One region of the Propionibacterium acidifaciens genome, then DNA from elsewhere that is predicted to be linked to it. Evidence: riboswitches for the same ligand, from Rfam matches in the RefSeq annotation. Region 1 holds a riboswitch; each other region holds the start of a gene.
What was found. Region 1 has a riboswitch for cobalamin ahead of EGX94_RS05595 (FecCD family ABC transporter permease). Riboswitches for the same ligand answer to the same signal wherever they lie in the genome.
Positions count from the first base shown of each region.

Region 2: another riboswitch for cobalamin. It lies ahead of nikB (nickel ABC transporter permease); the one in region 1 lies ahead of EGX94_RS05595 (FecCD family ABC transporter permease).
Region 3: another riboswitch for cobalamin. It lies ahead of EGX94_RS09620 (ABC transporter substrate-binding protein); the one in region 1 lies ahead of EGX94_RS05595 (FecCD family ABC transporter permease).
Region 4: another riboswitch for cobalamin. It lies ahead of EGX94_RS00875 (anaerobic ribonucleoside triphosphate reductase); the one in region 1 lies ahead of EGX94_RS05595 (FecCD family ABC transporter permease).

Region 1 is NZ_CP033719.1:1,310,069-1,317,630, forward strand. It holds gene EGX94_RS05575 (cell division protein CrgA) at 431-718, shown strand; gene EGX94_RS05580 (dihydrolipoamide acetyltransferase family protein) at 967-2,301, opposite strand; gene EGX94_RS05585 (alpha-ketoacid dehydrogenase subunit beta) at 2,331-3,305, opposite strand; gene EGX94_RS05590 (thiamine pyrophosphate-dependent enzyme) at 3,302-4,417, opposite strand; cobalamin riboswitch at 4,541-4,723, shown strand; gene EGX94_RS05595 (FecCD family ABC transporter permease) at 4,894-5,913, shown strand; gene EGX94_RS05600 (ABC transporter ATP-binding protein) at 5,910-6,731, shown strand; gene EGX94_RS05605 (ABC transporter substrate-binding protein) at 6,728-7,562, shown strand, end outside.
Region 2 is NZ_CP033719.1:465,799-473,360, reverse strand. It holds gene pheT (phenylalanine--tRNA ligase subunit beta) at 1-1,783, shown strand, start outside; cobalamin riboswitch at 1,946-2,157, shown strand; gene nikB (nickel ABC transporter permease) at 2,254-3,198, shown strand; gene nikC (nickel transporter permease) at 3,195-4,076, shown strand; gene EGX94_RS02035 (ABC transporter substrate-binding protein) at 4,111-5,715, shown strand; gene EGX94_RS02030 (ABC transporter ATP-binding protein) at 5,834-6,583, shown strand; gene EGX94_RS02025 (ABC transporter ATP-binding protein) at 6,594-7,508, shown strand; gene EGX94_RS02020 (MATE family efflux transporter) at 7,505-7,562, shown strand, end outside.
Region 3 is NZ_CP033719.1:2,265,386-2,272,947, forward strand. It holds gene nusG (transcription termination/antitermination protein NusG) at 1-548, shown strand, start outside; gene rplK (50S ribosomal protein L11) at 657-1,085, shown strand; gene rplA (50S ribosomal protein L1) at 1,207-1,908, shown strand; gene lipB (lipoyl(octanoyl) transferase LipB) at 2,028-2,867, shown strand; gene EGX94_RS09600 (lipoyl synthase) at 2,939-3,883, shown strand; gene rplJ (50S ribosomal protein L10) at 4,123-4,770, shown strand; gene rplL (50S ribosomal protein L7/L12) at 4,786-5,184, shown strand; gene EGX94_RS09615 (hypothetical protein) at 5,388-6,023, shown strand; cobalamin riboswitch at 6,080-6,221, shown strand; partial or broken gene EGX94_RS09620 (ABC transporter substrate-binding protein) at 6,216-6,983, shown strand; gene EGX94_RS13880 (ABC transporter permease subunit) at 7,293-7,562, shown strand, end outside.
Region 4 is NZ_CP033719.1:202,924-210,485, reverse strand. It holds partial or broken gene EGX94_RS00880 (ABC transporter ATP-binding protein) at 1,078-1,540, shown strand; cobalamin riboswitch at 1,587-1,801, shown strand; partial or broken gene EGX94_RS00875 (anaerobic ribonucleoside triphosphate reductase) at 1,954-3,936, shown strand; gene EGX94_RS00870 (4Fe-4S single cluster domain-containing protein) at 3,933-4,430, shown strand; gene EGX94_RS00865 (HAD family hydrolase) at 4,441-5,286, opposite strand; gene EGX94_RS00860 (hypothetical protein) at 5,289-6,260, opposite strand; gene EGX94_RS00855 (AAA family ATPase) at 6,468-7,514, shown strand; gene EGX94_RS00850 (DUF58 domain-containing protein) at 7,541-7,562, shown strand, end outside.

The DNA.
Region 1 (7,562 bases):
CCCGGGCTCGGCCAGGGGCACCCGGGCAGACCGCGCACGAGTGCCCGGGAGCGGTCCCCTGAGATGGTGCAGGGCGGGTCGAGCACTGCTCGCTGCCCGAGCGCGCCGGGCCCCGGGGCGGCCGTCCTCGGCGACGCCCGGTCGAACGCCGCTCCCGCGCACGAGCCGCAGCCGTGACACCCACAGCCGGGTGGACGGCCAAACGTCGGCCACTCCCGCACACGAGCCGCAGCCGTCCCGGCCGCCCGAGCCCTGCTCTCCCCGCCCCGGCACCGACGGCCCCCGGGCCGACCCACCGGCCTGCCCGGCACAGCCACCGGCCGACCCCATGCCGACGGATACCGCCGGGCCGGGTCGAGCGGTCCACTACTCTTGGTCGTGGTGCGCCCCTGCCGGCGCAGTCGTGTCGTCGTTCCGAGGAGAGCTCACCGTGCCCGAATCCAAGGCCCGCAAGAAGGCCGTCGACAAGAAGAGGTCGAAGAACAGGGCCAAGGAGAGGGCCGCAGCGAACAAGAAGCTCCAGTCCGTCCGCATCGCCGACCGCGCCTGGGTGCCCTACGTCTTCGTGCCGGTCGGTCTCATCGGGGTGATCTGGCTCGTCGTCTTCTACATCGCCGGCGCGACGCTCCCGTTCATGGCGGTGCTCGGCAACTGGAACTTCCTCATCGGCCTGGGGCTCATCGCCGCCAGCTTCTTCATCGCGACCTTCTGGAAGTAGCGTCACCGCGCCCCCTGCACACACGCCCCGCACCAAGGCACTCCCCGGCCCGGGTGTCGTCCCTGAATGCACGGGTGACGCCGACCTCTCCACATCACGGGCCACCTGCTCGAGGCGTCGTCCCTGAATGCACGGGTGGTGCGTCGCCCGTGCACAATCCGCGGGCGGCGCACCGCAGCCGCATTCGGATCCGCCGACCGGCGGATCGGGTCGACCGACCGGGCCGGACCAGCACCGACGGGATCGGGTCAGTACATCATCGCCAGCCCGGGATCGGTGATGAGGGCGGCCAGGTCGGCCAGGAAGCGCGCCGCCTCGGCCCCGTCGATGAGCCGGTGGTCGAAGGACAGCGACATCGCCGTGGTCCAGCGCGGCTCGATGAGCTCCTGCCCATTGCGCTCGATCACCCACGGGCGGCGGCGGATGGAGCCGATCGCCAGAATCGCGCTCTCGGAGCCGCTGATGATCGGGGTGCCGGCGTCCAGACCGAGACCATCCAGGTTGGTGATCGAGAAGGTGCCGCCGCTGTAGTCGGCGGGCTGCAGCCGGCCCGCCTTGGCCAGCTTCACCAGGCGGCCGAGCTCACCTGCCATGTCCTTCAGGTCGCGGTCCTGGGCATCACGGATGACCGGCACGAGCAGGCCGCGCGGAGTGTCGGCGGCGAAGCCGATGTTGATGGACTCGTGCACGGTGATCCGGTCCTCCTCGCCGGGCCAACTGGCGTTGATCATCGGATTGGTGCGCATGGCCAGGCAGACGGCCTTGCACCAGACGAGCAGCGGCGTCACGTGGAGGCCGGCGAAGTCGCGCCGGGCGCGCAGCGTCCCGACCAGCTCGACGGTGGCGCCGGCGTCGCACTCGACGAAGGCCGTCGTGTGCACCTTGGAGTCCTTCGAGGCGATGACGTTGCGGGCCGTGGCCCGGCGCACCGCGTCGACGGCCTGCGCCTCGTCGCGCCGGGGGCGGGAGCCGGCGCGCCTGCTCACCTCGTGGCGGCGCCGCCGCCGGACAGGGCCGGGCACGGCGGCCGTCGAGGCGCCGTAGCCGACCAGCAGCGGCGGGGCGGCGGGCCCGGACCGGGCCGGGGCATCCGGAGTCGGGACCTGGGCCGAGGAGACCGGGGGCTGAGCGGTCGAGGCCTGGGCGGTCGGGGCCTCCTGGGCGCCGTCCGGGTCCTGGACGTCCGAGGTCAGGAGCGCAGGGGCCTCCTCCTCGGCCGCGGCTCCGGGACCGGCCGGCGCAGGGGACTCGGCCGCGGAGGGCTCCGATGCAGAGGCCTCCGGAGCGTGGCCCTCTGCGTTCCCGGCCCGCCGCGCCGGGTCCTGCCCGTCGTCCCCGTCGGACCCGGAGCCGTCGTCGATGACGACGATGGGCGCGCCGACGTCGACCGTCTCGCCCTCCTCGACGAGGATCCTCGTGACGGTGCCGGCGAACGGCGAGGGCAGTTCGACGACGGACTTGGCCGTCTCGATGGCGAGCAGGTCGTCGTTGACCCCCACCTCGTCGCCGACGGCGACGTGCCATTCGACGATCTCGGCCTCGGTGAGGCCCTCCCCCGCGTCGGGCATGAGATATGCGGGCACGATGACTCCTTCGTGCGATGAGTGGGTGGTCAGTAGGCGAAGGACCTGTCGAGCGCGTCGAGGACGCGCTCGGCGTCGGGCAGATAGGCGCGCTCGGTCCTGGCGGGCGGGTAGTGGGTGTCCCAGGCCGCCACGCGGAGCACCGGGGCGTCGAGGGCGCCCCACATCTCCTCGTCCAGGCGGGCGGCGAGCTCGGCGCCGGGCCCGAGCGTGAGGCGGGCCTCGTGGACGACGATCACCCGGCGGGTGCGCTCGGCGCAGGCCCGGATGGTCGCCATGTCGAGCGGGGCGAGGGAGCGCAGGTCGACGACCTCCACGTCGCGTCCCTCCCCGGCGGCGGCCTGCGCGGCGTCCAGGCAGGTGCGCACCATCGGCCCGTAGGTCAGCAGCGCGGCGTCACGGCCGGGCCGCACGATCCTCGCCGAGCCCATCGGCAGATCGGGCCCGGACTCGTCCACCTCGCCCTTGGCGTAGTAGCGCGCCTTCGGCTCGAAGAGGATCACCGGGTCGGGGCACGCGATCGCCTGGCGCAGCAGCCAGTGGGCGTCCTGGGGGCAGGCGCAGGAGAGCACGTGCAGGCCGGGCGTGTGCATGAAGTAGGCCTCGGGCGACTCCGAGTGGTGCTCGGCCGCGCCGATGCCGCCGCCGAAGGGGATGCGGATGACGACCGGCAGGCCCTGCCGCCCGTGGGTGCGCGAGCGGTAGCGGGCCAGCTGGTTGACGACCTGGTCGAAACCGGGGAAGACGAAGCCGTCGAACTGGATCTCGGCGACCGGCCGGAAGCCGCGCAGCGCCAGGCCGATGGCCGTTCCGATGATGCCGGACTCGGCCAGCGGGGTGTCGATGACCCGCTGCTCGCCGAAGGCCTCGGAGAGCCCCTCGGTGACGCGGAAGACCCCGCCGAGGACGCCGACGTCCTCGCCGAGGACGAGCACTCCGGGGTCGGCGGCCATGGCCTCGTGCAGGGCCCTGTTGAGCGCCTTGACGACGGTGAGCCCGCTCATGCGCCGACCTCCTCGCCCGGGACGGTGGAGCCCGGGACGGTGGACAACCAGTCGAGGCACTCGGCCCGCTGCTCGGCCAGGTGGGCGCCCGGTTCGACGAGCAGATCGTCGAAGACCCGCTCGATGGGCGTGTCGACCAGCTCGCGGCAGGTGCGGCGCACCTCGGCGCCGAAGTCGTCGAGCTCCGCGTCGAGGGCCTCCAGCCAGGGCCGGTCGACGAGGCCGCGGGCGAGCAGGTGGGTCTGCAGCCGCTCGATCGGGTCGCGGCCGGCCCACTGCCGGGTGAGCTCGTCGCTGCGGTACCGGCCCGGGTCGTCGCTGGTGGTGTGCGCGCCCATCCGGTAGGTGAGCGCCTCGACGAGCACCGGGGAGCCGGCGCGCGCCCGTCCGAGGGCCCAGTCCATGACCGCGGCGCAGGCCAGCGGGTCGTTGCCGTCGACGCGGATCCCGGGGATGCCGAAACCGTGCGCCCGCTGGTAGAGCGGGATGGGGCTCTGGCGGGTGACCGGCTCGCTGATGGCCCAGCCGTTGTTGACGCAGCAGAACACCACCGGGGCGCGGCGGGCCGCGGCGAAGACGAGCGCCTCGTTGACGTCGCCCTGACTCGAGGCGCCGTCGCCGTAGACGGCGAGGGTAGCGGGCGCGGGACCGTCGCCGGCGCGCCCGAGAGCGACGCCCAGGGCGTACCCGACGGCGTGGAGCGGGTGGGAGCCGATGATGAGCGAGTAGGGCGCCATGCGCGTGGCCGCGCTGTCCCAGCGCGACAGGCCCGCCCCGCGCCACAGGGCGAGTATGTCGGCCGGGCTCACCCCCATCGCCAGGGCCAGGGACTGCTCACGGTAGGTGGCGAAGACCATGTCGGCCGGGTTCAGCGCGGCGGCGATCCCCGCCTGGTAGCCCTCCTGACCGACCAGCGGCGGCCACAGCCCGAGCTCCCCGTGGCGCTGCAGCGCGGCGCCCTCGACGTCGAACCGGCGGCCCCGGCGCATTCCGCGGAGCATCTCGACCAGGCTCCCGTCACCGCCCCGCCAGCGGAAGCGGGGGTCCTCGACGAGCTCCCCCTCGGGCGTGAGCAACCGCACCGGCTGCGTCGGATCCTCGATGTCCACCATCGTTCCTCTCACCGCACCACAACTTACGATCAAGTAACCTACTACCTGGTAACAAGGGGGGAGGGCGAGAGTCCCGGAATCCGGAACATCCCCTCCGCCTCGCCGGCCCGACCCCCAGGGGTCTACTCTGTGTGTCGAGTCGATCGCGCCCACTGATGTGGGCGCCAGGGAACTCCGGTGGAAATCCGGGACTGGCGCGCAGCGGTGAAGGTGACGGGGCCGGCACGAGACCCACTGGGGAGACCCGGGAAGGGGCCGGTCCCGGGTGATCCGAGTCCGAAGACCTGTCGGCTCGCCCGTCCGCTCGGCGTCTCGCGCTCACAGACGCCCCAGATGAAGGTCGAAGGTCCCGTGCCCCTCAGCGTCCCCCGCCGGTACCGGTCGCGCCGTGATGGCGGCGCCCTCGCCCACGCGCGGGGCGCCGCATGAGGACGAGGGGATCCGCCGCACCGGCCCGGCGCGGCGCCCGCGTCGCCCTGACGCCGGTCATCATCGGGCTCGTCGTCGCCATCGCGGTGAGCATCGTGCTGTCGCTGGCGTTCGGCTCCGAGCGCATCCCGCTGGCGGACGTCTGGGCGGTCGTGCGCGGGCAGCTGTCCGGCGACCCCGTCTCCTCCCCGTTCGCGACGATCATCTGGCAGTTGCGCATGCCGCGCGCCCTGCTGGCGGTGCTCGTCGGCGCCGGCCTGTCGATCGGCGGCGCGGGCATGCAGACCCTCGTGCGCAACCCGCTCGCCGAGCCCTATCTGCTGGGCATCTCCTCGGGCGCCTCGGTGGGCGCCACGGCGGTGCTCGTCTTCGGGGTGCTGGCCCGGTTCGGCGTCTACTCGCTGTCGGCCGGCGCCCTGCTCGGGGCGCTCGGCGCGGCGGGCGCGGTGTTCGGCGTCTCGCAGGCCCAGGGCGGCCTCACGCCGCTGCGCATGGTGCTGTCGGGCGTCGTGCTGTCCTCGGCGTTCTCGGCGGTCGCCTCGTTCATGGTCTTCCTCTCCGACGACAACCACGCGGCGACCTCGGTGATGTTCTGGATGCTCGGCTCGGTGGCCGGCGCCAGCTGGGAGAAGCTGCTGCTGCCGCTACTCGCGGTCGCCGTCGTCGGCACCGCGATGCTGGCCGTCAGCAGCTGGCTGGACGCCCTGGCCGCCGGCCCCGAGACGGCGGCGGCCCTCGGCGTGCGGGTCGGGGCGATGCGCGTCGGCCTGTTCATCGGGCTCGGCGTGCTCATCGGCTGCCTCGTGGCCGTCAGCGGCGGCATCGGCTTCGTCGGGCTCATCGTCCCGCATGCGGCGCGCATGACGGTCGGCTCGCTGCACCGCCGGATGCTGCCGATCGCCGCGCTGGTCGGTTCGCTGTTCCTCCTGTGGGTCGACGTCGTCTCGCGCGTCGTCGTGAGCCCCCAGGAGATCCCGATCGGCGTCGTCACCGGCGTGATCGGGGCACCCGTCTTCCTGGTCCTCATGGGGCGGCGCCGCTACGCGTTCGGGAGTCGTGACGCATGAGGGGCGGCACGAGGCGCACGCACCGCGGCATCGGGCCGATCCCCGAGATCCGCCTCGAGGACGTCGCCGCCCAGGTCGAGGGCCATGTCGTCGTGCGCGGCGTCAGCCTCACCGTGCCGCCCGGCACGAAGCTGGCGCTCGTCGGCACGAACGGCGCCGGCAAGTCGACGCTGCTGCGCGCCGCCGCCGGCATCGCCGAGCCCGCCGCCGGCCGGGTGCTGCTCGACGGACGCCCAGTGGGCGCCATGCGGCCCCGCGAACGGGCCCGCGTCATCTCGTTCGTCTCGCAGGAGGAGACCCCTCCGGACGACCTGCGCCTGGGCGAGATGGTCGCCCTGGGCCGCATCCCCTACCGGAGCCCGTGGTCGATGGACACGCACGGCGAGATGCACATCGTCCGCGAGTCGCTCGCCGCGCTCGGCCTGGGCGACCGGCTCGAGACGCCCTGCACGAACCTGTCCGGAGGCGAGCGCCGACGGGCCATGATCGCCCGCGGCCTGGCGCAGCGCTGCCCCGTCCTCATGCTCGACGAGCCCACGAACCACCTCGACATCGCCTGGCAGCTGCGCCTGCTCGACCTGCTCGGCTCCCAGCCGACGACGGTGATCGCCGCCATCCACGACATCGACACCGTGCTGCGCCACTTCGACCTCGTCGCCGTGCTCCACGACGGGCGCATGGAGGCCTCCGGCAGGCCCGCCGAGGTGCTCGATGCCGGGCTCATGGGCGAGGCCTTCGCCGTCGAGGCCATGCAGATCCCCCATCCGCACACCCATCAACCCCATCTGCTCATCAGCAGGGGAAAGGACACCCGATGAAGATCACCCGCATCGCACCGGTCGGGCTGCTCGCCATGGCCCTCGTCGCCACCGGCTGCGGCCCGAACGCGTCGTCCGGCTCGGCGGGCTCGTCGGCCGCCGGCACCGTGCAGCTCACCAACTGCGGCGAGACGAAGGAGTACCCGAGCCCGACGACGAAGCTGTTCGTCAACGACGGCAACATCATCTCGATCGCGCTGGCCGCCGGCGCCGCCGGCGACATCACGGCCGTGTCGAGCATGCAGCGCGACCGCGACGTGCTGGCCCTCAAGTACGGCGACGAGACCGTCGACGGCCTCAACCAGGTGGCCGACAAGTACCCGACGATGGAGAACATCGTCGCCGCGCAGCCGCAGGTCGTGTTCGCCGGCTGGGGCTACGGCTTCTCCGAGGAGAAGAACCTCACCCCCGACGGGCTGAGCGAGCAGGGCATCGACACCTACCTGCTCTCGGAGACCTGCCGTCAGGCCGACGGCAACCGCGGCACGATGGCCCCGTGGGACGCCCTCACCACCGACATCTCGAACATCGGCGCGATGACCGGCCACCAGGACGCCGCCGAGTCGGCCGTGGACGACATCACGACGCGCCGCCAGGGGCTCGAATCGGCGCCGCGGGCCGCCGACGAGCCGACCGCGTTCCTGTTCGACTCCAGCTCGGACACGATCTTCTCGTCGGGCTCCTTCGGCGCCCCGCAGGCGATGATGGACTCGGCCGGCGTCACGAACGCCCTGGCCGACGTGCAGGACACCTGGACGTCGGTGAGCTGGGAACGACTGGCCACCGCCGACCCCGACATCATCTTCTTCGTCGACTACCCGGGCCAGAGCT
Region 2 (7,562 bases), 840 kb from region 1:
CCCGACGTGGATGCGCCACCGGCTCGAGGCCGCCGGCATGCGCGCGATCAGCCTGCCCGTCGACATCACCAACTACGTCATGCTCGAGTCGGGCCAGCCGCTGCACGGCTACGACGCCGACGCGCTGCTGGGCCCGATCGTCGTGCGCAGGGCCGCCGCCGGCGAGCGGCTCACCACGCTCGACGACGTCGAGCGCACCCTGAGCGCCGAGGACCTGCTCATCACCGACGACTCGGGCCCCATCGGCCTGGCGGGCGTCATGGGCGGCCGGACCACCGAGCTGAACGACGGGACGACGAACGTCGTCATCGAGGCGGCCCACTTCTCGCCCGGCACGATCGGGCGCACCTACCGGCGCCACAAGCTGCCCTCGGAGGCCTCCCGTCGCTTCGAGCGCATGGTCGACCCGGGCGTGGCCTGCGCCGCGGCACGGATGGCCGCCCGACTGTTCGCCGAGTACGCCGGCGGCACGATCGCCGAGGGCGTCACCGTCGTCGGCCGAGTGCCCCAGCCGCCGTCCCTGACGATCGACGCCGGTCTGCCCGCGCACATCCTGGGCGCCCGCATCGACGCCGACCGCGTCGTCGAGGTGCTCCGCGCCGCCGGCGTCGAGGTCCGCAGGCGGGGCTCCTCACTCGCCCTGACCCCGCCCACCTGGCGCACCGACCTGCGCGATCCCTACGACTACGTCGAGGAGGTCGGCCGCAAGCTCGGCCTAGACGTCATCGAGCCGAGGGTGCCCCGCGCCGTCGCCGGCCGGGGCCTCAGCCCCGCCCAGCGCGCCCGCCGCGCGGTCAGCGCCGCGGTGGCCGGGGCCGGTTTCGTCGAGGTCATCACGCTGCCCTTCCTCTCCGACTCCGAGCTCGACGGCCTCGGGCTGCCCGACGACGACGAGCGGCGCCGCCTCGTGCGGCTGGCCAATCCGCTCGCCGACACCGCCCCGTACCTGCGCACGACCCTCCTGCCGGGGCTGTTCGCCGCCGCCCGGCGCAACATCTCGCGCAGCCAGGACGACCTGGCCCTCTTCGAGGCCGGCTCGGTCTTCCGGGGCGGGCCCGCCCCGGCGGCCCCGATGCCCGAGGTCGACCATCGTCCCTCCGACGCCGAGATCGCCGCGATCCGCGCGGCACTGCCCGACCAGCCCCGCATGATCGCCGCGGTGCTCACCGGCCAGTGGCTGCCCGGCGGCTGGGACCACGCCGCCGTCCCGGCGGACTGGACCCATGCGGTGCACTTCGCCCAGACCGCGGCCGCGACGCTCGGCCTGACGCTGGAGCGCAGGGCCGCGTCGATCGCCCCCTGGCACCCCGGCCGGTGCGCCGAGCTGTCGGTGCGCGGCGCGGGCGGAGAACGGGTCGTCCTCGGCGCCGCTGGCGAGCTGCACCCCGAGGTCGTCCGGGCCCACGGGCTGCCGGAGCGGACCTGCGCCGTCGAGCTCGACCTCGACCTGCTCGTGGCCTGCGCGCCCGGCGGCGGCGAGGTCACCGCGCTGAGCGGCTTCCCGCTGGCCAAGGAGGACGTCGCCCTCATCGTCGACGAGCGGGTCCCCGCGTCCGAGGTCGAGGCCGCCCTCGTCGAGGGCGCAGGCGAGCTGCTCGAGTCGATCGCGCTCTTCGACGTCTTCCGGGGCCCGCAGATCGGCGAGGGCCGCAAGTCGCTCGCCTACGGCCTGCGCCTGCGCGGGCCCGACCGGACGCTCACCCAGGCCGAGGCGGCGGCGGCCCGCGACGGCGCCGTGCGGCTCGCCGTCGAGCGCCTCGGCGCGGTGCCCCGCGAGGCGTGAGCCCCGCGGTCGAGGGTTCCGGGAGGCGTGAGCCTCACGGGCGCCGTCCGGCGCCCCCGTCCAGCGCTCGCCCCGGGTGAGTGCCCGATCGCGGGCGTCCGGCGTGCGGGGGCGGCGGCAGCTGGTACTCTGCTGTCGCGAAGCAAGGGTTGCTGCGCACCCCCGTGCGCAGCGCCCCCAGGTGCCCGGCCGGCCCGACGGGTCGTCCGGGAGAATAGGGAACCGCGTGGGAATCGCGGACGGGACCGCCGCTGTGAGCGTCCCGGGTCCTCATCGGCGTGAGCCGGCCACCGTCCGTCGGGAAGGTCGAGGGCCCGTCGGGGCAACCGCCCCGGGGCGCGAGTCAGAAGACCTGCCTGGGAACCGTTCCGCGTCGCCGCGGCACTTGGCGACCGGGCGCCCCTCGCGGGGTCACGAGAATCCGGTTGTGACGAACGGCACTCGTCATGATCGTGAGGTGACTTCGACCCGTGGACCCCAGATGGCTGGCCCGACGGCTGGGCCAGATCCTCATCGTGCTGGTGGGCATCAGCTTCATCACCTTCACGCTCGTCTGGCTGGCGCCCGGCGATCCCGCTCAGGCCGTGTACACCAGTCAGGGGATCACGCCCACCCCCGAGATGGTCGATCAGATGCGGGTGCGCCTCGGCCTCGACAAGCCCTTCCTCGTGCAGTACGTCACCTGGCTCGGCAACTGCCTGCACGGCGACTTCGGCACCTCGTACTCGCTGAACAAGCCCGTCGCCGATCTCATGCTCGTCCGCCTGTGGCCGACCATCAAGCTCTCGCTGGCCTCCCTGCTGCTCATGCTCGTCGTCGCCGTCCCGCTGGGCATGCTCGCCGCGGTGCGCCGGGGCGGCATCGCCGACCGCCTCGTCCGCGGCTTCAGCTTCCTGGGCATCTCGATGCCGAACTTCTGGTTCGGCCTGCTCCTCATCTGGGCGGTCGCCCTCAAACTCGGCTGGCTGCCGGTCGTTTCGACGGGGCAGGGCCTCGACAGGCTCATCCTGCCGGCCGCGACCCTGGCCTTCGCGATGATCGGCAAGTACACCCGGCAGGTGCGCACGGCCGTCCTCGAGGAGCTCGGCCAGGACTACGTCGTCGGCGCCCGGGCGCGCGGCCTCTCCGAGCGCGCCATCCTCACCCGGCACGTCCTGCCCAACGCCCAGCTGCCCCTCATCACCCTGCTGGGCCTGTCGCTCGGCTCGCTGCTGGGCGGCACGGCGGTCGTCGAGGTCGTCTTCTCCTATCCCGGTCTGGGCAACATGGCGGTCACCGCCGTCACCTCGTACGACTACCCGCTCGTGCAGACCTATGTGCTGTGGATCGCGCTGATCTACATGGTCATCAACCTGGTGGTCGACGTCTCCTACGCCCGACTCGATCCCCGCGTCCGCCGAGGAGCCCGGTCATGAGCCCATCGCACCGCATCCGTCGCTTCCTCGGCGCGCACCGGGCGTTCTGCGTCCACGCGGCGCTGGCCCTGGTCATCGTCCTGGTCGCCCTGCTCGCCGGCGTCATCGCCCCCATGAGCCCCTACGAGGCCAACCTGGCGGAGGCCTTCCAGGGGCCGAGCGCGCAGCACTGGTTCGGCACGGACAAGCTCGGCCGCGACATGGCCTCGCGCGTCATCTACGGCACCCGCGTCTCGCTGGCCGCCTCGATCGTCCTCGTCCTCGTCATCTCCGTCGTCGGCTCGCTGCTCGGCGTCATCGCCGGCTACGCGGGCGGCCTCGTCGACGCGGTCATCATGCGGGTCTCCGACATGATGATCTCCTTCCCCGGGATCGTCCTGGCCATCGCAGTGGCCGGCCTCATGGGGGCCAGCATCCGCAATGCGATCATCGCCCTGGCCGTCGTCAGCTGGACCAAGTACGCCCGGCTGGCGCGCAGCCTCGTGCTGAAGATCCGCCACAGCGACTTCGTGACGGCCGCCGAGCTCACCGGTGCCCGTCCGGGCCGCCTCATCCGCCGGTACCTGCTGCCGAACGCCCTGCCGACGCTCGTCATCACCGCCGCGACCGACATCGGCACGATGATGCTCGAGCTGGCCGGCCTGTCCTTCCTCGGCTTCGGCGCCCAGCCGCCGCAGGCCGAGTGGGGCCTCATGCTCAACGAGGGCCGCGCCTACCTGCTCGACTCGCCCTGGCTCATGATCTTCCCCGGCGCGGCGATCTGCGCGACCGTCATCGTCTTCAACCTGTTGGGCGACGCGCTGCGCGACGTCCTCGATCCCCGCCATGCCGGCCCCGACGAGGCCGTCGTGGAACTCACCACGGCCCCACTGGCCTGACCCACCACCCACCACCGTGAAGGAGCGCATTGAGATGCAGGGAATCATCGTCACCCGCCGCGGCCTGCTGGCCGCCTCGGCGGCCGGAACCGTCGTCGCCGGCCTCGGACTGACCGGCTGCTCGTCGTCCGACTCCGGCGGTTCGAGCGGCACCGAGCTGAAGTTCGGCTGCACCAACTTCTCCAAGGAGTCCCTCGACCCGTCGAACCAGCCCAACGCCGCCTGGGCGTGCATGCGCTACGGCATCGGCGAGTCGTTGTTCAAGTTCGACGAGAAGATGGTGCCCCAGCCGTACCTGGCCGAGTCCTGCACGCCCGACGACGAGCACCTCACGTGGACGATCGCGCTGCGCGAGGGGCTCAAGTTCTCCACCGGCACCGAGGTGACCGCCACGAAGGTCGCCGAGTCCCTCCAGCACATGTTCGACAAGGAGGGCTCCGAGGGCTCGTCCGCGCCGTCGACCTTCATGAAGCCGGTCTCGATCACGCCCGACGACGGCGCCCGCACCGTGACCATCGTGACCGGGAGCCCGTCGGCCGACCTCTCGGCGGCCCTGGCCAATCCGCTGTTCGAGATCCTCGACATCGCCGGCAGCGAGAACCTCGGCGAGAAGCCGATCGGCACCGGCCCCTACGCCGTCACCGAGTTCAACTCGGGCCAGGACGTCAAGCTCGTCCGCAACACCAACTACTGGAACGGCGAGGTGCCCTACGAGAGCGTCCACGTCATCTTCATCGACGACTCCTCGAGCCTCACCAAGTTCATGGCCCTGCAGTCCGGCGACGTCGACGTCACCGAGAACATCACGGCCATGTCCGACCTCGAGACGCTGCGGAACGACTCCACCTACTCGGTCTCGCAGACGATCGGCATGCGCACGGGCTTCTCGTACCTCAACGCCGCCGAGGGCCGCCCGCTCGCCAACAAGGACCTGCGCAGGGCCGTCCTCATGGCGGTCGACGACGCGACGATCACCGGGACGACGGTCGGCGGCCTGTACACCGCGGGCTGCTCGGTCGTCCCCTCCTCGCTCGACTTCGGCTACGACCAGCTCACCGACGCCACGCCCCACGACCCCGAGAGGGCCAAGCAGATCCTCGACGCCGCGGGCATCGTCGACTCCGACGGCGACGGCTTCCGCGAGCTCGACGGCACGAAGATCAACCTGGACTACCTCACCTACGAGTCCCGGAACCTGTCGGTCATGGCCGAGGCCGTGGCCAGCCAGCTCGCCTCGATCGGCATCCAGGCGACGGTCACCAAGCTCGACGCCGACACCGAGTGGAACAAGCTCGTCGCCGGCGAGTACGACCTCAACTCCAGCAACTGGATGACGGCCCAGGAGGGCGAGCCCTACAGCTACCTGGCCAACTGGTACTCCAGGAGCGGGGCCAACTACTGCGCCTACCACAACGACGAGTACGACTCGCTGTACGAGCAGCTGGCCACCCAGCTCGACACGGCCGAGCGCAAGAAGATCTATGTGCGCCTCCAGCAGATCCTCATCGACGACGCGGCGGTCCTCGTGCACGGCTACTACAACAGCAACATGTGCTCGAACACGAAGGCCGTGAGCGATGCGAGCGTCTCGACCGCGGACTACTACTGGATCACGAGCGCCTTCAAGCCGGCGAAGTGAGTCGGCGGCGATGACGGGCAGCGGGCCTGGGCCGGAGGGGCCCTCGGGGAGGGGCGCGGCGGACGATGCGGCGTCGCGCGGCGGCGCGGCGCGCGACGAGCTGCTCCGCGTCTGCGGGATGACCGTCAGCTACGACGGGGCGCTCGCCGTCGTCGACGTGAGCGTCGACGTGGCGCCCGGGGAGATCGTGGCCGTCGTGGGGGAGTCCGGCTCGGGCAAGACCACGGTGATCCGCTCCGTCCTCGGCCTGCTGCCGGCCAGCGGCAGGATCAGCGCCGGCGACGTCGTCTTCGAGGGGCGTTCGCTGGTCGGCCTGGGCCGGGCGCAGTGGCTCGACCTGCGCCGGCACCGCATGGCGATGGTCTTCCAGGACACCGGGGCGATGCTCAACCCCGTGCGGCGCATCGGCGGCCAGTTCGTCGAGTACATCCGCACGGCCGAGCCGGGCTGCTCGGCGGCGCGGGCCCGGCAGCGCGCCGAGACCATGCTCGGGCGCATGGCGCTGCCGGACCCGCACCGCGTCATGGGCTCCTACGCCTTCGAGCTGTCCGGCGGCATGCGCCAGCGGGTCGGCATCGCCATGGCGATGACCTTCAGCCCGGCCCTGCTCCTGGCCGACGAGCCGACGAGCGCCCTCGACGTGACGATGCAGGCCGAGATCGTCCGCCAGATGCTCGCCCTGCGCCGCGAGGAGGGCACGGCGATCATGATCGTCACCCACAACCTCGGCGTGGCCGCCCACATGGCCGACCGGATCATGGTCATGCGCGCCGGGCGCGTCCTCGAGCTCGGGCCGACCGAGCGGGTCATCGACCACCCCACCCATGAGTACACGGCATCGCTGCTGGCCAGCATGCCGTCGCTGTGAGGAGACGAACGTGTCCACGCCTGCGATGAGCGCCGAGGGGCTCACCAAGACCTTCCGCACCCCGGGCGGCGGGAGCCTCACCGCCTGCGAGGACGTCTCCGTCGAGCTGACGCAGGGCCGGACGGTCGCGATCGTGGGGGAGTCCGGCTCGGGCAAGAGCACCCTGCTGCGCATGCTCACCGGCCTCGAGAGGCCCACGAGCGGCCGGGTGCTCCTCGGCGAGCAGGAGATCCAGGACGTGCGCGGCTCGCTCCTGCGCGAGGTGCGCCGCCACGTGCAGATGGTCTTCCAGGACCCGCTGGGCTCCTTCGCCCCGCGCATGCGCATCGCTGAGGCGGTCTGCGCCCCGCTCATCAACTACGACGCGATCGGGCGCCGCGAGGTCGTCCCGCGGGCCCGTGAGATGCTCCGCCTCGTCGGCCTGTCCGAGCACCTCGTGACGCGCCGCCCCCACCAGCTGTCCGGCGGCCAGCTCCAGCGCTGCGCCATCGCCCGGGCGCTCACCCTCGACCCGCAGGTGCTCCTGTGCGACGAGGCCACCAGCGCGCTCGACGTGAGCGCCCAGGCCGAGATCATGGCCCTGCTGGCCCGGCTGCAGGACGAGCGCGGCATCGCCATCGGCTTCGTCTGCCACGACCTGGCGCTCGTCGCCCACTTCGCCACGACGATCCTCGTCATGCACCGCGGCCGCGTCGTCGAGCAGCTGCCCGCCGAGGGCCTCGTCGAACGGGCCCGGCACCCCTACACGCGCAGGCTCCTGGCGTCCGTGCTCGACCTGCGCGACCGCGACGGCCACCTCGGCCGGGAGCCCGGGGGCGGATCCCGCCCCCGGCCGCAGGACGAGGCCGCCGACGGCCCGCTCGTCGAGATCGCCCCCGGGCACCTCGTGGCCCGTCCCGCGTCCGGCGCCGGGGACGGTCGATGACGGCGGCGCCGGGACTCGGCGGGCGCCGGGCCCGGGTCGTCGACCTGACGGCCG
Region 3 (7,562 bases), 960 kb from region 1:
ACACGTACTCCGGCATGGAGAACCGCGTCAAGCAGAACATCGACAACCGCGTGAAGTCCCTCAACATGGAGGACTTCATCTACGAGACCGTCGTCCCCACCGAGGACGCGGTCGAGATGCGCAACGGTCAGAAGAAGAACGTCACCCGCACCTACATGCCCGGCTACGTGCTCGTGCGCATGGAGATGACCGACGAGAGCTGGGGTACGGTGCGCCACACCCCGTCGGTGACCGGTTTCGTCGGCAACGCCCAGGAGCCCACCCCGCTGAGCCTGTCCGAGGTGGAGGGCATGCTGACCCCCGCGGTCGTCGCCCGGGTGAACGCCGAGCACCAGTCCCGGTCGGGCCGTGCCCGGGCCAGGGTCGAGGTCGTCGACTACGCGGTGGGCGACCAGGTCATGGTCGTCGACGGCCCCTTCGCCGGCGTCCATGCGACGATCACCGAGATCAACACCCACAACCAGCGCTTGAAGGCCAATGTCGAGATCCTGGGTCGGGAGACCCCGGTAGACTTGACCTTCCCGCAGATCCAGAAGGTCATGGACTGAGGACCTGCACGGCCCGCGGCGGGCCGGGGCGGCAGGGCGCCCGACAACCATCCCGATGCGCGAGCCCTCGCAGCGCGCACCGGGGACCAGCGAAGAAGGACCCGACACATGCCTCCCAAGAAGAAGGTAGCGGCGATCGTCAAGGTCGCCATCCAGGCTGGTTCCGCAACCCCCGCGCCCCCCGTCGGCACCGCCCTCGGCCAGCACGGCGTCAACATCATGGAGTTCGTCAAGGCCTACAACGCCAAGACGGAGGCCATGCGCGGAACCATCGTCCCCGCGGAGATCACGATCTACGAGGACCGCACCTTCACCTTCATCACGAAGACCCCGCCGGCCGCCGAGCTCATCAAGAAGGCCGCCGGCATCCACAAGGGCTCGGGCAAGCCCGACAAGGAGAAGGTCGGCACCATCACCGCCGACCAGGTGCGCGAGATCGCCCAGACCAAGATGCCCGACCTCAACGCCGACGACGTCGAGGCCGCCATGGGCATCGTCGCGGGCACCGCCCGCTCCATGGGCGTCGTCGTCGAGTGAGACCGGGCACCATCCCGGAACCGCACGGCGCACGGCGCCGTGCTCAGAGACCTGGCAGGGGTTGTGCCCCCTCACCAGGAACTGGTGGATCAGCCCGCGAGGCTGACGGAAGGGAACCAGCATGAAGCACTCCAAGCGTTACACCGCCGACGCGCAGCTGCGCGGTGACAACCAGCAGTACTCCCCCGAGGAGGCCCTGGCGATCATCAAGCAGTACAAGCCCGGCAACTTCGACGAGACCGTCGAGGTCTCCATGCGCCTCGGCGTCGACCCCCGCAAGGCCGACCAGATGGTGCGCGGAACGGTCAACCTGCCGAACGGCACGGGCAAGACGGCGAGGGTCCTCGTCTTCGCCCAAGGCGCCAGGGCCGACGAGGCCGTCGCCGCCGGAGCCGATGAGGTCGGCGCCGACGAGCTCATCGCCAGGGTCGCCGACGGCTACCTCGACTTCGACGCCGTCGTCGCCACGCCCGATCTCATGGGCAGGGTCGGTCGGCTCGGCCGCGTGCTCGGCCCCCGCGGCCTCATGCCGAACCCGAAGACCGGCACGGTGACCATGGACGTCGCCAAGGCCGTCTCGGACATCAAGGGCGGACGGATCGAGTTCCGCGTCGACCGGCACGCCAACCTGCAGTTCGTCATCGGCAAGTCGAGCTTCGACCGCGACGCCCTGCTGGCCAACTACCGCGCCGCCGCCGACGAGGTCTACCGTCTGCGGCCCAGCACGGCCAAGGGCCGCTACGTGCGCAAGATCACGTTCTCCACGACGATGGGTCCCGGCGTCCAGGTCGATCCGCTCGCCGCTCGTCCCACCGAGTCCTGACCACGGCCGAACCGGCGCCGGAGGGCCGGCCCTCCGGCGCGTCACGGGCGTCCCGCGCCCGTGGCGATGGCCCGGCGGCCGGCCCCCGGCCGGGGCGCGTGGCGCTATCATTGCCGGGCATGACCGACCAGAATGTGCGAATGCCCAAGTCAGGAGCTTCTCGAATCGTCGCCGGGGAGCGTCCTGCCGACTGGGTCAACCATCCCGCGGGCCTCGAGGTCGAGCGCCACTGCCTCGACGCCGCGCCCGGGGCCCTGTACGACTACCGCGCCGGGTGGGAGCACCAGCGCCGGGTGCTCGACGAGGTCTGCCACCACCGGGCGCCCGACAGGGTCATCCTCTGCCAGCACGAGTCCGTCTACACCGCCGGACGGCGGACGAAGGACGAGGACCGTCCCCTCGACGGCACGCCCGTCATCGACGTCGACCGAGGAGGGGACATCACCTGGCACGGGCCGGGGCAACTCGTCGGGTACCCCATCGTCTTCCTCCAGCGGGGGGTGGGGGTCGTCGACCACGTGCGCCGCCTCGAGGAGGCCGTCATCCGGCTGCTGGCCGACTACGGTCTCGCGACCGGGCGGGTGCCGGGCCGGACCGGCGTGTGGCTCCCCTCCGACGGCCTGCGCCCCGAGCGCAAGATCTGCGCCATCGGCGTGCGCTGCGCCCACCGGACGACCATGCACGGTTTCGCGCTGAACGTCGCGCCGGACCTCGAGCGCTTCGACACCATCGTCCCCTGCGGGATCACCGACGCCGATGTCACCTCGATCCGTCGCGAGCTCGGGAGCGCCCCGAGCCTGGAGCGGGTCGCCGACGACCTCGAACCCCGGCTGCGCGAGCTGCTGGCCATGCGCCCCTACCGGATGAGCCCCGACATCCCCAGGAACGCCCACCCGCGCTTCTGCCGTCCGAGGGCCGACCGGCCGTCCCCCCGCACCCCGGAGGGGGCGCGCTCATGACCGGCGCGACGACTCCCGCGGGCGCGTCCGCGGCGAGGACCCCGGAGGGGAGGGGGCCCGGCGGACGCAGGATGCTGCGCATCGAGGCGAGGAACGCCCGGACCCCCGTCGAGCGGGACCGTCCCGAGTGGCTCAGGACGCGCCTGAGCGCCGGCCCGGACTACCAGGACGTGCGCCGTCGCATGGTGGACGGCGATCTGCACACCGTGTGTCGGGAGGCGGGCTGCCCGAACATCCACGAGTGCTGGGAGGACCGCGAGGCCACCTTCCTCATCGGCGGCGACAGGTGCACCCGTCGCTGCGACTTCTGCCAGATCACCTCGGCCCGGCCCCGGGGGTACGACACCGCCGAGCCCCTCCGCGTGGCCCGATCGGTCGAGCGGCTCGGGCTGCGCTACGCCACCGTCACGAGCGTCTGCCGCGACGACCTGCCCGACGAGGGCGCCTGGCTGTGCGCCGAGACGATCCGCCGCATCCACGAGCTCAACCCCGGCGTCGGCGTCGAGATGCTGGCCCAGGACTTCTCGGCCGACCCCGCGAAGCTGACGGTGGTCTTCGACGCCCGCCCGGAGGTCTTCGGCCACAACGTCGAGACCGTCCCGCGCCTGTTCGGGCGGATCCGCCCCGGTTTCAGCTACGAGGGCTCCCTGTCGGTCCTCGAGCAGGCCCACGAGGCCGGTCTCATCACGAAGTCGAACCTCATCCTCGGCATGGGGGAGACCGACGAGGAGGTCGTGGAGGCGCTGTGCGACATCCGCGACACCGGCGCCGAGCTCATCACGATCACCCAGTACCTGCGCCCCGGCCCGACGCTGCGCCCCGTCGACCGCTGGGTCCGGCCGGAGGAGTTCGTCCGTCTCGGACGGCTGGCCGAGCGGATCGGCTTCGCCGGCGTCATGAGCGGGCCCCTGGTGCGCTCCAGCTACCGCGCCGGGACGCTGTACCGCCGCGCGATCGAGCGGCGCGCGGACGGGGACGGCCGGGCCGACCGCGCCGAGCTCCTCACCGGTCGCTGATCCGTCCGGGCCCTGCCGCGGGGGCCGCCCGACTTGGCTCGTGCGCGCCCGGAGAGTACAGTCTGTCGGGCCGAAGACCGCTGGTGGTTCTCCACAATGCCATCCCCTCGTGGGGCGGCGCCCGCGCAGGTGCTGATCCGACGCCCATGTGTCATGCCCCAGTGCCCGCGCACCGGGGCTTTCCCATGCCCGGGGCCGCCGGAGTCCTCGGCCGGAACAAGAAGTGGGAAGGAGACCCAATGGCGAGGCCTGAGAAGGCGGCCACGGTCGAGCGACTCTCCGCGCAGTTCGCCGAGAGCAACGCCGCCGTGCTGACCGAGTATCGCGGACTCAGCGTCAAGGACCTGAAGACTCTGCGCAGGTCCCTCGGCGGCGACGCCGCCTACGCCGTTGCGAAGAACACCCTGACCAAGCTCGCTGCCGCCAGGGCCGGCGTCGAGGGACTCGACGACCAGCTCTCCGGCCCGACGGCCATCGCCTTCATCACGGGCGACGTCGTCAACGTGGCGAGGGGTCTGCGCGACTTCGCAAAGGACAACCCGCTTCTGGTCATCAAGGGCGGCGTCATGGACGGCAAGATCCTCGACGCCGACACGGTCAGGAAGCTCGCCGATCTCGAATCGCGCGAGGTGCTGCTCGCCAAGCTGGCCGGCGGCATGAAGGCTTCCATGAGCAGGGCGGCCGCCCTGCTCGCCGCCCCGCTCACGCAGGCCGCCCGCGCCATGGGCGCCCTCCAGGAGAAGGCGGCCCAGGACCCCTCCGTCATCGGCGGGCCCGGAACCCCCGCCACCGACCAGGAGCGCACCACCGCCGATGATTCGGCACCCGAAGCAGCGGATGCTGCCGAGGCCACCACAGACGCGGCTGACGCTGCATCGAACGAGTAAGGAAGGACGCCCAGCATGGCGAAGCTCAGCACCGAGGAGCTCCTTGACCAGTTCAAGGACATGACCCTCATCGAACTGTCCGATTTCGTGAAGGCCTTCGAGGAGGCCTTCGACGTCGAGGCCGCCGCCCCCGTGGCCGTCGCGGCGGCCCCGGCCGCCGGCGTCGCCGCCGCTGACGGCGAGGCCGCCGCCGACGAGGGCGATGCCGAGGTGGACGTCGTCCTCGAGGCCGCCGGCGACAAGAAGATCCAGGTCATCAAGGAGGTCCGTACTCTCACGAGCCTCGGCCTCAAGGATGCCAAGGATCTCGTCGAGGCCGCCCCGAAGGTCCTCCTCGAGAAGGTTGCCAAGGAGACCGCCGAGCAGGCCAAGGAGAAGCTCGAGGCCGTCGGCGCCACCGTCTCCTTCAAGTGAGACGCTCCGGAGCGAGGCGCACGGCTCGGCCCGTCGGCTGAGGAACGGCGCCGCAACGGGCACCACCCCGCGGGGTGGTGCCCGTTCGTCGTCCCGGTGCGCTCCTTCCGCCCGGGGCCTGAACGGCTCCCGGACGGGGCGAACCGGTACGGTGGAGGCGTCCCGGGGGGGGGAGTCGGGCGCAACGGGGGAGGATCGACCTTTTGAACGCAGCACGGGGCGGGCCGGCGCGGAGTGGGCGCAGCCGCGGTGAGATCATCCGGTGGTCGACCATCGGGCTGGCGCTCGCGCTCGTCGTCGTGCTCTTCGCGCTCGGCGCCGGGCCCTCGCGGGACGAGCGGGCCACCGCCGGTTCGGAGTCGGCCCGGGCGATCTCCACGACGCCCGCCACGGCCGGCTCGCCGGCCGGTTCCTCGCTGTCGACCGACACCCAGGCCTACGGCGAGCTGTCGGGTCACGCCGATGCCGGCTGGGCGAGCATCCAGCCGGTGCAGGGCCAGTGGGCGGCCCTGGTGGGCAGCCATGTCGTGCTGTCGCCGAACCAGCCCGCCTCGCGTCCCAGCGGCAAGGCCACCGTCGACTCCGCGCCGATCGTCCTCGCGGAGTACGAGGCGCTCGTCGACCGCTTCGCCTTCGACGGCACCCAGGTGCTGCTCGTGCGCCGTTCGGCCTACGGTCCGGCGGTCACCGACGACCAGTTCATCTTCGTCACCCTCGTCTCCAAGGGCTTCGGCTCCGGCGGGGACGTCCAGGGCTGGTGCGACGAGCACTACGCGAACCTCGGCGCCGGCGCCGACCGTGATGCGGCGTGCACGCCGGTCCAGTTGCAGAGGCGCTGAGGCGCTGAGGGGCGCCCGACGGGTGGTGCCGGGCGGTGGTCGTGGCCAATGTGGCGTCCGCTGGTTCGGTTCGTCGTCGCCGGTGCGCGTCGGCGGATCGTCGTAAGAGGGAATCCGGTGCGAGTCCGGAGCTGTCCCGCAGCGGTCAATGGGAACGAGGTCGAGGGCCAGCAGGTCGGCAACGCGGCGGCGGGCGACCCGGCCCTGCGCAGGGCCATGGTGACGGGCGTGAACCGTCAGCAGATGATCGACGACAGCCTCATGGGCCACGGCACCGTCGCCCTCGACATCTTCGACTCGTTCGACTGGGGCATCAAGGCCGACACCGCCTCGCTCGTGGACGGCGACGCGGCCGGCGCCCAGAGGATCCTCGAGGACGCGGGCTGGCGGGCCGGCTCGGACGGCATCCGCGCCGAGGACGACCAGCGGGCCTCCTTCCAGCTGCTCTACCCGCCGAACGACTCGGGGCGCCAAGCCATCGCCGAGGCCTTCTCGGCGCAGATGGCCCCGCTGGGCATCGAGGTCGAACCGACGTCCGGCGACTTCACCTGGCAGGTCGACCACAACCGCTCCAACGCGGTCGTCCTCGGCGGCGGCCGACTCAACCCCTACCACGAATACACCATGCTCCGCAGCTCGTCGGGCCACTCGCGCGGCTGGTCGAACATCTCCTGCTACGCCAATCCGACCGTCGACGGGCACCTCGACGAGGCGCTGGCCGCCTCCGACCAGGGGACCGCCCGCGAGCAGTGGCACGCGGCGCTGTGGGACGGCACGACCGGCGGCTCGATCCTCGGCGACGCCCCGTACGTGACGATCTGCTACATCGTGACGATCTGCTCCATCACGCACAACTACTTCGTGCGCGACGGCCTCGGCATCGGGACCCAGCGCGTGCACCCCCACGACCACTTCCTCCAGGTCATCCACAACCTCGGCTCGTGGGGCGTCTCGGCGTGAGCACGATCGCCTCCCGGACCGCCGCTCCCGCCCCCGGACGCCGCGCCGGTCTCGTCGGACCGGCGCGGCACGCGCTGGAGCAGGTCCTCAAGTGCGCCTCGCTGGTCCTCGCGGTGAGCGCCCTGACCCTCTTCCTCGCCGAGGCCTCGCCGATGGACCCGGTCGACTCCTACCTGGGCGCCGAGAGCGCCATCGACCCGAGCCAGTACGCGGCCCTGACGGCCAAGTGGGGCCTCGACCGGCCGGCCGTCGAGCAAGTTCGTCCTGTGGTGGGGCAACGCCCTGCACGGAGACCTGGGCACCTCGCTCATGCCGCAGCGCCCGGTCGCCGAGGTGATCGCCGAGGGCCTGTCCGACTCGCTCATGCTGCTCACCACGGCCTGGGTCGTCTCGGGCCTGTTCGGCGGGGCGCTCGGCGTCATCGCGGGCAAGAACCGCGACCGCTGGCCCGACCGGCTGATCAGCGCGGTCTGCTACGTCTTCGCTGCGCTGCCGACCTTCTGGTTCGGCCTGCTCATGCTCCTGCTGTTCGCCGTCCGGCTCGGCTGGTTCCCGATCGGCCTGTCCACGGGCGCCGGC
Region 4 (7,562 bases), 1.1 Mb from region 1:
GGGAGGACCCGGCGGCCGTCATCGTCGGGTTCTTCGACGAGTCTCTGAACGGGCCTGCGGTTGCCGCCGGGTCCGCGCGGGGCCGGCCCGGAGCGGCGTCGAGGCCTCTCGCTCGGCGTGGTCCGCGGGATCGTGGTGGCGGCGGGTCCGGTTGCCCGTCGGCCTCGGGGACGGGCCGGGACGGATCGTGCCGGCGCCGGATCTTCCGGGCCGGCCGGGCCGGCTGGCCGGGGCGTCGTCGCCGCCGCGCCCGGGATGAGGCGGGTGGGCGGCGTCGCGCATGGTCCGGCCCGGCGGGGATTCGCCTACCTGGCGGTCGTCGTGGATTGCTCCCCGGGGGAGGGGTCGTCGGGGGCGCGATCGCCGGTCGCATGCGCGTCGGGCTCGTCGCCGGGGCCTCGGCCGTGGCCGTGCCGGGCCTGTCCGCCGATCCGTGGTGTTCAGGGTCCTCCGCTCGGGTCGGGGGCTCGATGCGCGTCGGCCGGATGCACGGGATTCATGGCCGGCCGCGGGGTCCTCCCGTCCGTCGGGCGGGCCGGTGGCTGCTGTGGCACTGCCGCCGCCGAATCGTTCACCGCGGTCTCGGGGAAGGAACTCGTGAACCGTGGGGTCCACTCGGCCCGGGACCATGCGATCCGGGACGTGACAGCCCGGACCGGGTCACGATGCGATCACGAGCGTCTCCACTCGGCGATCGACCACCGGACCCCCGACCAAGTCGACACAGAATGGAGACAACAGCACAAGGCAGCAGCCCGAGACCAACCATCAACCACTGCCTGAAAAACCTACATCACTCCAATGGCTGTGTGAGAATTTCCATCATCCAAGGACCTCGGTCCCTGTCACCATCCGGCCCAGCTCCCCAATTTTACACCCTCATCTGAGAAGAGCCGTGAATGCTTTGGAGGGGTCCGCCGCGCTGCGTGCGGCGGACCCCTCCTGCACGTCCGACTCGGGAGCCGAACGCCTCGCCGCTCCTCGGGGTCGGATTCTGCAGGGCCTACTCGATCGAGCCGATCGCTCCCGGGGGAGGGAGGCTGGACAGGTCACCGTCCGCGACGGCGGCGTACCCGGCGCCCCGTCGACGAGCTGTCCGGCGGTCAGCGCCAACGCGTCTGGGTGGCCATGGCACTCGCCCAGGAGACGCCTCTGCTGCTCCTCGACGAGCCCACCACCCAATCTCGACATCGCCCACCAGATCGACCTGCTCGAACTCTTCGCGGAGCTCAACCGGCAGGGCCGGACGATGGTGGCCGTGCTTCACGACCTCTCAACCAGGCCGCCCGCTACGCGGCGACGAGGGGCGGCGCCGTCGTCGCCCAGGGGACCCCGGCCGAGGTCGTCACCGCGCGGATCGTCGAGGAGGTCTTCGGCGTGGCGGTGCTCGTCGTCGACGACCCGGTGACCGGTACCCCGATGCATCGTGCCCTGTGGGCGGGGCCGGGGCGGCGGCCCCGGGGCCGAGGTTCGTCGGGCCCCCGGCGACCGGATGCCCGACGACTCCCCGGAGGCCCGGCGGGGTCGGGTCCGGCAGTGAGAAGGTGAGGCCCTGGGTGTGTCGCGCTCTCCGCGCGAGCGCCCCTGATACATTCCGTGGTGCTGGTCGACCCGCCTCGACACTAGATGTTGTGGTGGGGAGTGAAAAGGGAAGCCGGTGCGAATCCGGGACTGCCCCGCAGCGGTGAGAAGGAACGACATCGGCATGAGCACTGGGCCCCGGCCTGGGAAGCGCCGACCAGGAAGCCCCCTCGGGGAAGCGCCTTCGAGTCCGAAGACCTGCCAGCACCGGGCCGCGGCCCGGCACTCGACACCGCCTCGCGGGCGGCCGGGGGGAGGGTCCTCCCGTCCGCCGCGCGGCACGGGCCACGAGGAGGGGCCCCGTCGATGACGACATCCGTGCATTCCGGTGGCTCGATCACACGCCGCCCGCCCCGCCCCGCCCAGGGCGGCTCGGCCCTCATGGAGTCCCTGCGCGGCATCGCCGCCGCGGACACCGCGGCCAACGACGCCCTGAGGGAGAACGCCAACGTCGACGGCCAGTCCTCGATGGGCGCCATGCTCCGCTACGGCACCGAGAGCGCCAAGCACCTCAACCTCTCCGAGATCATCGCCCCCGAGTACGCGGCCGCCCACCGGCTCGGGGACATCCACATCCACGACCTCGACTTCTACACGCTCACGACGACCTGCTGCCAGATCAGCCTCACCGATCTGTTCCGCGGGGGCTTCTCGACCGGTCACGGCCACCTGCGCGAACCGCAGTCGATCGGTTCCTACGCGGCGCTCGCCTGCATCGCGATCCAGTCGAACCAGAACGACCAGCACGGCGGGCAGGCGATCCCCAACTTCGACGTCGACATGGCCCCCGGGGTCCGCAGGACCCTCGAGAGCCGGTTCCTGGAGAATGCGGACACGGCCGCCCGGCTCCTGGGCGTCGAACCCGTCGCGGTCTACCCGCCGCACGTCGTCCTCGAGCCCTCCGCGGCCCAGCTGCGCGACGAGCGCGCCTATCTGCGCGGCCTGCTCGGCGAGCGCGCCGACCTGGAGGCCCTGCACGCCCGGATCCGCGAGCGCTCCGTGCGCGAGACCGAACGACTCACCTACCAGGCGATGGAGGCCTTCATCGCCAACCTCAACACGATGAACTCTCGCGCCGGGGCGCAGACGCCGTTCTCCTCGATCAATTACGGCACGGACGTCTCGCCCGAGGCGAGGATGGTCGTGCGGCAGCTGCTCCTGGCGACCGAGGCGGGGCTGGGCAACGGCGAGACCGCGATCTTCCCCATCCAGATCTTCCGCGTCCAGAAGGGCGTCAACCTCGACCCCGGCGACCCCAACCACGACCTGCTGCAGCTGGCCTGCCGGGTCACTGCCGGGCGCCTCTTCCCGAACTTCTCGTTCCAGGACGCCCCCTTCAACAGGGTTCATCACGTCCCCGGCCGCCCCGAGACCGAGATCGCGTACATGGGCTGCCGCACGAGGGTCATGGCCAATGTCCACGACCCCGACCGGGCCGTCACCCACGGACGGGGGAACCTCTCCTTCACGACGATCAACCTGCCGCGCCTGGCGATCGAGGCCGACGGCGACGTCGACTGCTTCCTGTGCACGCTCGACGAGCGCATCCAGCTCGTCATCGGCCAGCTCATGGAGCGCTTCACGATCCAGGCCGGCAAGCGGGTGCGCAACTTCCCGTTCCTCATGGGGCAGGGGGTGTGGATCGACTCGGAGCGGCTCGGCGGCCAGGACCGGGTGCGCGAGGTCCTCAAGCACGGCACGCTGTCGGTCGGCTTCATCGGGCTCGCCGAGGCGGTGCACGCCCTCATCGGCGAGCATCACGGTCAGTCCCAGCGGGCGTGGGACCTCGCCTACTCCATCGTCGTGCGCATGCGCTGGCGGATGAACCAGGCCGCCGAGCGGACCGGTCTCAACTTCTCGCTCCTGGCCACCCCGGCCGAGGGCCTCGCCGGGCGCTTCGTGCGGATGGACCAGCGCCTCCACGGCATCATCCCGGGGGTCACCGACAAGGAGTACTACACGAACTCCTTCCACATCCCCGTCGGCTTCGACATCGGCCTCGCCGACAAGATCGCCAAGGAGGCGCCCTTCCACGCCCTGACGAACGCCGGGCACATCACCTACGTCGAGATCGACGGCGACCCCTCGAAGAACGTCGGGGCGATCGAGCAGATCGTCCGCTTCATGGCCGGGTCGGGCATCGGCTACGGCGCGATCAACCACCCCGTCGACCACGACCCGGTGTGCGGGTACACCGGTGTCATCGACGACCGGTGCCCCGGCTGCGGGCGGGCCGAGAGGAGGCGCCCTTTCGACCGGATCCGCCGCATCACCGGCTACCTCGTCGGCACGCTCGAGCGCTTCAACGACGCCAAGCGCGCCGAGGTCCGCGACCGGGTGACGCACGCGCTGTGAGACTGGCCGGGTTCACGACGAGCTCGATCGTCGACGGCCCGGGCGTCCGGGTCACCGTCTTCTGCCAGGGCTGCCCGCTGCGGTGCCCCGGGTGCCACAACCCGTCGACGCACGCCGTGGACGGCGGCCGCGAGGTCGGGGTCGGCGAGCTCGTCGACGTCATCGAGCACGAGCGCCTCGCCTCGGGGCTGACCCTGTCGGGCGGCGAGCCGACGGTCCAGGCTGCTGACTGCGCGGTCCTCGCGCGCGCCGCCAGGGGCCGCGGCTGGTCGGTGTGGTGCTACTCGGGGTACACCTGGCAGGTGCTCGTGCGGAGAGCCGCCCGCGACCCGGGGCTCGCCGAGCTCCTCCTCCTCGTGGACGTCATGGTCGCCGGGCCGTACGTCCGGGCCAGGAGGACCCTGTCCCTGCCCTGGCGGGGCAGCGCCAACCAGGTCCTCGTCGACGTCCCGGCCAGTCTCGGGTCCGGCGAGGAGCGCCGCCTGGACGTCTGAGCCGGCCGGCTCAGGGCCCGCCGAGCACTTCGCGCTCGACGACGGCGCCGACCGCCCCCTCGGTGTTGGCGCCCGCGACGGGGTAGCGCCCGTCGAGCAGGCTCGGGTGCGCGTTCGACATGACGTAGGGGTACCCGACCATGTCGAGCATGTCCGCGTCGTTCGGCATGTCGCCGAAGGCCATCGCCTCGGACGGGTCGACGCCCATCCGCTCCAGCACGTCCGCGAGCATCGCGGCCTTCGTGACGCCCGGGGCGCTGCACTCGACGAGCCCTTGGGCGCGCAGCGTCGAGAAGGTCACGTTGATGCGGCCCCCGGCGGCCCGGCGCGCGGCCTCGGCCAGGGCCTCGGTCGACGTACCGGGCGAGACGACGAGCAACTTCACGGCGGCGTCGAGGCCGAGCAGCTCCTCGAGCGGGGCGATGCTCGCCGGGCGGCGCCGGCCCTCCTCCAGCAGCCGCTCGTAGCGCGGGTCGGTGCCCCACTCGGCGTGCGCGTACTCGACGGCGAAGCAGACGTCGGGCACGCGCTCGGCGAGGGCGGCGGCGAAGCCGAGCGCATCGGCGACGTCGAGGTCGTGGTGGTCGAGCACCTCGTGACGGGCCAGGTCGTAGAGGACGGCGCCGTTGGTCGAGATGACCACCGGTTCGATGTCGGCGAGCGGGTCGAGGACGTCGACCCAGCGGGGCGGGCGGCCGGTCGCGAAGACGACGCCGAGACCGGAGCGGGCGGCGGCGCGGAAGGCCTCGACGCTGCGCGGGTGCAGCTCGGTCGCGCTCTTGAGGAAGGTGCCGTCCAGGTCGGTGACGATCGCGCGGACCGGTCGGCCCTCGGCCCGCGGGGAGCGCCCGGCCATGACTACAGCCTCGTCTGCTGCTGCGTCGGCTGGTCGGTGGCCGTCTGCGTGCCGGACCCGGAGACGTTCATCGACGGCGTCTTCGTCGGCGAGTCGTGCCCGCCGGGGCTCTGCGAGGCGTCGCTCGAGCTGTCGGAGGGGCTCGAGCTGGGCGAGCCCGACCCGGAGGACTCGGACTCGCTGGGGGAGCCGGAGGAGGAGTCGGACTCGCTCGGGGAGCCCGAGCTCGAGTCGCTGGAGTCGCTCGACGAGCTCGACGAGGCCGAACCGGTGACCGGCGCGTTCGGGGACTCCGGCGGCTGGTTCCGGAACAGCAGCACGGCCACGAGCAGGGCCGTCGAGGCCATGAGGACCATGAGCAGCCAGCTCGCCAGCAGCGGCAGCCAGCCGGCGCGGTCGCGGCGTCCGGGCCAGGGCAGCGGCCACAGCCGCCAGGCGCCGGGGCGCGTGTCGGATGACCAGGGGATCGAGAAGTCGGGGCCGCTGCGGGTGCCCAACTGCGGACTCGCCGACAGGTCGACGCTGCGCAGCAGGCGGTCGGCCTCGGCCAGCGCGTTCGGCGAGCCATCCCACACGAGCGCGACCCAGGGGGCCAGCGGGGCATGGTCGGGGCCCACCGGGTCGTCGTCCTCGCTGCGGAAGAGGTGGCCGAGGCGGCCCTCGTCCTGGTCCTGACCGCCGCGGGCGACGACGGTCCGGGAACTCATCTTGTTGACCTCGCCGGCCAACCGGTCGCGGGCGGCGGCGTCACGGGCGGCGCCGTCGGCGAGGATCACGAGCATCACCTGGTGCTCGGCGTCGGCGTGCGCGAGATAGGCGACGCCGGCCTCGGTGGCGGTCAGACGCGCGTCGATCCAGAAGTCGCCGATCTTCGGCGGATCAGTGGACAGCAGCGGAAAGGCCTCGACGCCCATGGGCGCCGAGGCGGGTGACGCGCTCGCGGGCTCGCCCCGCGCTGACTGGTCCTCGGACATCGCGCACCATCTCATCACACATCCGGCGCCCACCGAAGCGCATCGGCCTCCCCGGGCGCCGGTCGTGCACCCCGGATCGGGCCCTCCGGTACGCGCCCGCCGGGCTCCGGGGCCCGCGCACCGGTCCGCGGTAAGGTGGCCCTCGACGCCCTGGGGTGCGCCGCACCCCGTGACGAGCCCCTCAACCGAGCCCTGCAGGAGACACGAGTGAGTGAGAAGACCCAGGCCCCGTCGAGCGCCGAGGAGACGGCGACCCTTCTGGGCAAGGCCATCAGCCAGGTCCAGCAGGTGATCGTCGGCCAGGAGCACATGGTCGAACAGCTCATGGTCGGGCTGCTCGCCCGGGGCCACATCCTCCTCGAGGGCGTTCCCGGCACCGCCAAGACGCTCGCCGTGCGCACCTTCGCCACCGTCGTCGGCGGCACCTTCTCCCGCGTCCAGTTCACCCCCGACCTGGTGCCCTCGGACATCGTCGGCACCCGCGTCTACCAGGCCAGCAAGGAGACCTTCGACGTCGAGCTCGGCCCGGTCTTCACGAACTTCGTCCTCGCCGACGAGATCAACCGCGCCCCGGCCAAGGTGCAGGCCGCCATGCTCGAGCTCATGGCCGAGAAGCAGGTCTCGATCGCCGGCACGACCTACCCGATGAAGGACCCCTTCATCGTCATCGCCACCGAGAACCCGGTCGAGTCCGAGGGCGTCTACCCGCTGCCCGAGGCCCAGCGCGACCGCTTCCTGCTCAAGGTCGACGTGCCCTACCCGAAGGGCAACGAGGAGCTCGAGATCCTGCGCCGCATGTCGGTCAAGGCCCCCACGGCCACGCGGATCCTCGACCCGGAGCTCACCAGGTCGCTCCAGGACAGGGCCTCCAGCATCTTCGTCCACAACCTCGTCGCCGAGTACATCGTCCGCCTCATCCTGGCCACCCGGAACCCGGCCGACTTCAACATGCCCGACCTGGCGCGCGTCATCTCCATCGGCTGCTCCTCGCGGGCCACCCTGGGTCTGGTCGCCGCCGCGCGCGCCGTCGCCCTCATCCACGGCCGCGACTACGTGCTGCCGACCGACGTCCAGGCCATCGCCCCCGACGTCATGGCCCATCGCATCATGCTGAGCTTCGACGCCATCGCCGACGACGTGAGCGCCGCCCAGGTCGTCGAGCGCATCCTCGCTATGGTCCCCGCGCCCACCCCGGTCTGGAACAACCGGGCCCCGGCCGCCCCGAGGCGGCCGGTGGCCTCGGAGGTGCGCTAGCAGTGGATTCCGCCGCGCCGCAGTTCCTGCCGCCGCAGACGGACGCCC